Labilibaculum antarcticum: one gene and its partner. The protein of the gene in region 1 binds, or shares a complex with, the protein of each later gene. Links are inferred from orthologs where the notes say so. Each region holds a gene or a part of one and is shown in the gene's direction. Other genes may lie near its edges.

Region 1 (4,217 bases):
AGACTGTTCAAAATTATCAGTTCTAGTATTTTTACGCTTAAATATAAAATGAGGGATTATATTCGAAATTTACCTTGCTAATTTTCTAAAGTCACTCAGTAAAAAACTGTCAGTTTGCTTTCCTTTTACCATATGGTAATCGAAATAATAAAACATTGCGTCGCCTGCACCAATTAGTATTTTAAAGCATCGGGCTTTGTTCTTTGTGTTCTCAGGACCAACCTTATGCAAAAAAATCACATTAGTGTCCTTATTTTTAATTGCGTTCTCTATTTCTTCAACTTCTACCAATTTTACTTTCCCAGGATATACGTTTCTTATTTTTTCTAAAGAGTTAATGTCGTATTCCAACTCGTTCTTTAGTACATAAATAGTTTTGTCTTTAGTCTCCGCATTGTTTTTATTGTAATATCTAAGAACATTTTCCGAAATAATTTGTGGGTTTGCACTCACCAATGCAATATGGTTTTGCATAAATTGAACCAAAGCCGTTAGTTTATAAATGTAATTTTTTTCATCAACCTGAACATACGATAAGGGAATGGAACAAAGATCGGGCATATCTCCAATTTGTTTTGCCTGTCCACCCAAAACTAGACTTAAGAAATTATACTTGGCTTTGGTTTTGTCTTTATTAAAAGTAACAATGCTTGTTACTAAAAATGAATACTTAGGATCGAATCGTTGCTTTTGAAATTCTGCGTTTGAAATAAATTCATACTCGGTAAGAGTCCAGTTTTGTTTAACCGCTTCTTTTATCTTGTCATTAAAATCAGAAAACAGCTTATCCTCCAAAACTACCAGGGTTTTGGTTTTATAAAATCTGGTGTAATCAGATGCAGTTGGCAGATGTGCCTGAGAATATAGAGTGAAGCCTGCAAAACAGATTAATATTGTTACAATTATCGTTTTCATAGTCTTAATTTTTTTTCCAACAATACGATTCGCATTTCTCTATTTTTGCGTCAAAAGAAAATTTATTAATTGAAATTAATCAATTTAATTATGTCCATCAAAAAATAGAACGTTTTGTTGTTTCTAATAGTACTGATCTCCCAAAATATTTATAATGAGCTGTTTTTATGTCTTGTTATAATTTAGAATTTTTAAAATCTGCGAATCTTTCGATTTATATCAATCTTGTTTCCTATTTTTGTTGGTATGATTGATCAGTCAACAGTTGCACGAATATTCGATTCTGCTGAAATTTCCGAAGTAGTTTCCGATTTCGTGACTCTTAAAAAAAGAGGCGTTAATTTCTTGGGATTGTGCCCTTTTCATAACGAAAAGTCACCATCCTTTACCGTTTCTCCTGCCAAAGGCATTTACAAGTGCTTTGGTTGCGGAAAAGGTGGGAATCCTGTGAACTTTATTATGGAACACGAGCATCTCGATTACGTTGGTGCATTAAAATATCTGGCAAATAAATACCACATCGAAGTGGTTGAAAAAGAACTTTCGCCCGAACAGGAAAAGAAAAAGAACGATCGCGAGAGCATGATGATTGTGAATTCTTTTGCACAAAAATCATTCACTGAGAATTTACATGAGAATTCGCAAGGTATCGCCATTGGGATGGGATACATGCGGGAACGTGGATTTCGTGACGAAATAATTAAGAAATTTCAGGTTGGTTATTGTTTGGAAGGATGGGATGCATTTTCGAATCATGCTCAAGAATGCGGTTTCAAAAAAGAATACCTGGTAACAACCGGATTAAGTATCGAAAAAGAAAACCGATTACTCGATCGCTTTCGTGGCAGAGTGATTTTTCCAATTCATGGTATAGCAGGCCGGGTTCAGGCATTTGGAGGAAGAATTCTTAAGAACGATAAGAAGTCCGCCAAGTATCTGAATTCACCAGAATCCGAAGTCTATTCCAAAAGCCGAATATTGTACGGTATTTTTCAGGCTAAGAAATCCATTGTTCAAAACGAAAAATGTTTCTTGGTAGAGGGATATACCGATGTACTTTCATTCCACCAGGCAGGAATCGAAAATGTTGTTGCTTCATCAGGAACCGCACTAACTGCCGATCAAATTCGCCTGATTAAAAGATTCACCAATAACATTACTATTATATACGATGGCGATGCGGCAGGTATTAAAGCCTCTCTTCGCGGAATCGATTTGGTGTTGGAACAAGAAGTAAATGTAAAAGTTCTGCTGTTGCCACAAGGCGAGGATCCTGATTCTTTTTCGCGAACCATGGGTGCTAGTGAATTAATGGAATACATCGAAAAAAACGAAAGCGATTTTATTGTATTCAAAACCAATCTGCTTTTAAAAGACGCAAAAGACGATCCGGTGAAGCGGGCCAATCTTATTATTGAAATCGTTCATTCCATTGCAATAATTCCCGATGGTATTATTCGGGCAGTTTATGTGAGAGAATGTAGTAATATTCTAAACGTTGATGAAAGAGTATTGTATACCGAAATCAATAAAATAATTCATAAAGTAAAAGCAGATTCCTGGAAGAACGAACAGAGATCTAACTTACCTTCAGATCAGGAGCGGGAGAAGTTACCAGATAATTCAGCATTTCTTCGTTCGGCCAATGAATGCGATGGGGAAGAACGGGCATTGGTTCGTACCTTGCTTAATTTTGGTTCTGAAATTCTGTTTAGCCAAAAAGATGAAGCTGGAAATGAGGAGAAATTATTAGTAGGACAGTATATTATCGCTGAGTTGACCAATGATGAATTGGAATCTATTAATCCATTGTATCAATTGGTATTCGATCAATATGGTGAAAACATGGAAAAGGAAACTTTCAATGCAAAAACATTCTTTCGCGATCACTCCAACGAAAAAGTGAACCAGTTAGCTGCTGATATCCTAAGTGAACCCCATCAACTAAGTGGTTTATGGACTCGCAAGGAAAGCGTTATTGAAACCGAGGAAGAGAAGTTGGTTTTAATTGTTCCTAAATTGGTGAATGAATACAAAGGAAAAAAGGTTCGTCTTTTAATGAAAGATGTAATGCAGGAAATGCAGAAAGCTCAGGACACCGGTAATTCCGATCGAATGATGGAGCTAATGAAGCAAAAAATGGTGTTGGATCAAATTAAAAATGCCATTTCAAAAGAACTGGGAAATCGAACCATATCATAGAATCTATTAAAATTATATAAATGAAGACCATATTTATTGAATCCAAAGTACAAATCGACGAAATCATTAACTCATGCGATACCTGTTTTTTGGGAGTAATTGATCCTGAAAATAAGCCATATGTTATACCAATGAACTTTGGCTTTCACGATAATTACATTTATTTACATGGAGCAGGCTTTGGAAAACTGATTGATTGTTTGAAATTGAATGCCGAAGCATGTATTACTTTTTGCACACCTCCTGAGTTAGCCTTTCAGGATGCCCACATGGCGTGCAGCTATCGCATGAAGGCAAAAAGTGTGGTTGCACGCGGTGCTATCGAATTTGTCATCGATATGGATCAAAAGGTAGATGCCTTAAACCTTACCATGGCCAATTATACCGATCACAAATTTACCTACAATACTCCAGCCGTTCGTAATGTAGAAGTATACCGTATGAAAATTGACGAACTCACCGCCAAAGAGTTTGGAGCAGAACATGGCAACGAATTCCCCTGGCAAATGAAACGAGACAATAAAGAATCTCAAAAAGATCAATAATATAGCAAGCCTTCTCATCTCGGGAAGGTTTTTTTTTTAGCTTAGGGCGTTTCCCTCATAAATTCGGGTCAGGCTTTCCGTTCCTACTCCTCGCTTTACTCTACTAATATATAGTATCAGGTAAATTAATTAACCTTCCTCTTTCAGCCTATCAAATGATTTTATTCAGCGCTGTGGGGTATCCTCTTCAATCCTTAACGCACGACATTTCAAGTTTTGTTGTTTCAATTATTAGGAATAATACTTCATACGGCATTACAAATACAAGCTCTATCTTTATTTCAAAGAGTAAAGTGTTTTCATTTCCAGGAGAAGAAAGTCATTGTTTTGAGAGGAAAATACCAGGGTGTTTTTCCACTCTGAGTTTATATTAAAAATATGCAATCAGGTTACCAGATAGTTAAGCTAATGTTTCCAAATAGTTTCAAAAAGCATTTGGAAGTGGGGAAAATAATCGTTTATCTTTGCACCGCTTTCAACGGAAGGTGTGCAAGGGTTTGAGTGATTTGAGGAGTAATTTTTATCTCACAAAAACCGGAGTTTATTTTTTTTGAA
Region 2 (3,005 bases), 640 kb from region 1 along the record:
TTGAGTAAGCCTCGGGTGTACTAATGTGAATATTTGGTTTTACCAGCATAATGTGATATCCAGAAAGATCAATAAGTGCCTCGGAGAAAGCATCACCCTTTCCTTCTGCGAAAATGGGTTTGTTGGTAATAAAAAAAGGACAGTCGCTACCTAATTGTCCAGCCATATTTTTCATTGTATCCGATGAAAGCCCCAGTTTGTAATGATCGTTCAGCATTTTTATCATAAAGGCTGCATCCGAAGATCCACCTCCCAACCCAGCGCCAAACGGAATGTTTTTGTGCAAATGAATATTGGTTGAAGGGATGTTGTTGCTGGCACGAAGCAATTCAAATGCTTTGCAAACAATATTATCCTTGTCGTCAATATCAATTGGAATGCCTGATGAACTGAAAGTGTAATTTTTTTCATTGTTCGAATCCGTAATTTCCAAACCATCGGTAAGAGGAATTGGGTAAAATATGGTTTCGATGTTGTGAAATCCATCCGGTCTTTTCTCAACGATGTTTAATCCGATATTAATTTTAGCATTTGGGAAGCGAAGCACAAGTAATAAGTTTTATGATTGAAGGGTAAAAATACTCGATTTATAAGAGCAAAAAAAATCAATTTGTAGTATTTTTATTTTCTATCTTTGGCCTTGCGTTCTGTAATTTTTCTTTAGCTTTTTTTAAGGCTGGGTTAAATATGTAGAGTGTTGATTTTAAAGGGATAATGAATTATTACAATTTGATATTTTATGGCTGGGGCAAATAAATATAACAATCAACCGAAGAATAAAGTAGATCTTGATTACGGGAAAGTTCCTCCACAGGCTTTAGAGCTTGAGGAAGCTGTTTTGGGAGCATTAATGCTTGAAAAGGATGCAATGATTTCGGTAGGGGATATTTTAAATGTTGATTCATTCTATAAGGATGCTCACCAGAAAATATACAAAGCCATACTGTCTCTTTCAATTAATGAGGAGCCTGTTGATATTTTAACGGTAACTGAGGAGTTGAAACGTCAGGGGACGATAGATGATGTAGGTGGACCATTTTACATTACGCAGTTAACCAATAGAGTAGCTTCGGCAGCTCATATTGAATTCCATGCAAGAATTATCGCTCAAAAATTTATTCAGAGAGAATTAATTAGAGTTTCATCTGAAATTCAAACACAAGCTTTTGACGAAAGTGTTGATGTGGCTGATCTTTTAGATAGAGCTCAACAAGAGGTTTTTGAGATTGCTGAGGGAAATATTAAAAAAGAATCTTCTCATATTCGCCCTTTGGCCGATGAGGTAATCAATCAAATTCTTGAGGCGGGAAAACGTACCGATGGTTTGAGTGGTGTGCCTTCAGGATTTACTGCCTTGGATCGTATTACTTCCGGATGGCAAAAGTCCGATTTGGTGATTATTGCAGCTCGTCCTTCTATGGGGAAAACAGCATTTGTGTTGTCTATGGCTCGAAATATGGCCGTTGACCATAAAGCACCTATCGCTATCTTCTCACTCGAGATGGGTGCAGATCAATTGGTGAAACGTTTGATATCCAGTGAAACGGAATTAGGTTCTGAGAAGTTGAGAAGTGGACGTTTGGAGGATTTTGAATGGGAACAATTGCACGTGAAAATTAAAGATCTTGTTGAAGCGCCCATCTATGTTGATGATACGCCAGGTTTGTCTATTTATGAATTACGGTCAAAGTGCCGTAGATTAAAAGCAAAACATGATATAAGTTGTATCGTAATTGATTATTTGCAGCTGATGACAGCTGGTTCTGATATGCGCGGTAACCGTGAGCAGGAAGTAAGTTTAATATCGCGACAGCTAAAAATTATTGCAAAAGAATTAAATGTACCGGTAATTGCACTTTCTCAGCTGAATCGTGGAGTGGAGCAAAGAACTGGTGATGCTAAAAAACCAATGCTTTCCGATTTACGTGAATCTGGTGCGATTGAGCAGGATGCGGATATGGTGTTGTTTATTCACCGACCAGAGAGATATGGAATTACGGAAGATGCAGAAGGGAATTCTTTAATTGGTATTGCAGATATCATTATTGCAAAACATCGTAATGGTGCCGTAGGAGATATTCAGCTTCGTTTCCGTACTAATTTAGCTCGATTTACCGATTTAGAAGGTGAAGCAGCAAACCCATTCGCAACACCAGGTTTAGACGATGTGAAAACATTTAGTTCTAGCATGAATCAGGAACCTTCAGGTTTTGATGATTTTAATGCAGGCCTTGGCGGAGGAAATGATTTTAATGATGCTCCTCCTTTTTAATATATTCTAAAAATCTCTTACCAAATAGAATTCCTTATCTTGTTTTCATGATAGAAGATAAATTGTTCTTAAAATTATTTGCTCGAAAAATAGTTCTTCTGCTATTTCTTGTTTTGTCTGCCCATGTGTCTTTTTCAGCGAGTTTGTTGATTCAGATGGATGATACACAGAAGAACCATTTAAAGGCTTATGGAATTGCATTCTGGGCCTTGGAGGATAATTATGAGATTCATTGGTTGTTAAATTATCGGGGAGGGTCCTTTTTAGTTCCTTTCCATAAGGAAATTCAAGATGAGTGTCAGATTCGAGGTGTTAGTTTCTCCGTTTTAAGTGATGTCTCTGCCCAACAGATATTAAATGATATTTCGAGCGATGAAGTGAATATGGATGCGGTTAAACTTGAAAAAGTACCCTTAATTGCAGTTTATTCCCCAAAAGGAAAGAAACCTTGGGATGATGCGGTTACTATGGCACTTAGCTATGCCGAAATTCCTTATGACATTATTTATGATGATGAGGTGATGACAGGGAAATTGTCAAAATACGATTGGTTGCACTTGCATCATGAGGATTTTACCGGACAGTTTGGAAAATTCTATGCGTCTTACCGAAATATGAAATGGTATAAGGATGAGGTGCAATCAAATCTGGAGATGGCTAATCGCTATGGTTTTTCGAAGGTTTCAGATTTGAAAAAAGCAATATCTGTAAAAATAAGAAGCTTTGTTGAGGC

The links. The genes of interacting proteins can lie anywhere in the genome.
Region 2: the proteins of dnaG (region 1) and dnaB are in contact, whole or in part, in a crystal structure (PDB 2R6A), measured with the Geobacillus stearothermophilus proteins. The link is inferred for Labilibaculum antarcticum from one-to-one orthologs. Residues at the interface, in WP_049624496.1 of Geobacillus stearothermophilus: Lys456, Leu457, Leu458, Pro459, Ala460, Asn463, Ala464, Leu467, Leu535, Leu536, Ile537, Ala538, Gln544, Glu545, Asp548, Tyr549, His552; in WP_033016901.1 of Geobacillus stearothermophilus: Ser13, Glu15, Ala16, Gln18, Glu91, Leu92, Asp94, Ala95, Val96, Pro97, Thr98, Ala99, Ala100, Asn101, Tyr104, Tyr105, Ile108.

What each region holds. Positions count from the first base shown.
Region 1 is NZ_AP018042.1:2,387,113-2,391,329, forward strand. What follows is about bases 690-3,639. They hold dnaG (DNA primase), read left to right. Parts: upstream 690-1,161; coding sequence 1,162-3,117; downstream 3,118-3,639. Other genes in these bases: ALGA_RS09430 (hypothetical protein), read right to left, coding at 690-915; ALGA_RS09440 (pyridoxamine 5'-phosphate oxidase family protein), read left to right, coding at 3,138-3,639. Also shown: more of ALGA_RS09430, read right to left, coding at 70-689; more of ALGA_RS09440, read left to right, coding at 3,640-3,662. UniProt on the Escherichia coli protein: RNA polymerase that catalyzes the synthesis of short RNA molecules used as primers for DNA polymerase during DNA replication.
Region 2 is NZ_AP018042.1:3,031,382-3,034,386, forward strand. What follows is about bases 34-3,005. They hold dnaB (replicative DNA helicase), read left to right. Parts: upstream 34-739; coding sequence 740-2,272; downstream 2,273-3,005. Other genes in these bases: ispE (4-(cytidine 5'-diphospho)-2-C-methyl-D-erythritol kinase), read right to left, coding at 34-547; ALGA_RS11990 (asparagine synthetase B), read left to right, coding at 2,320-3,005. Outside these bases: more of ispE, read right to left, coding at 1-33. UniProt on the Escherichia coli protein: The main replicative DNA helicase, it participates in initiation and elongation during chromosome replication. Travels ahead of the DNA replisome, separating dsDNA into templates for DNA synthesis.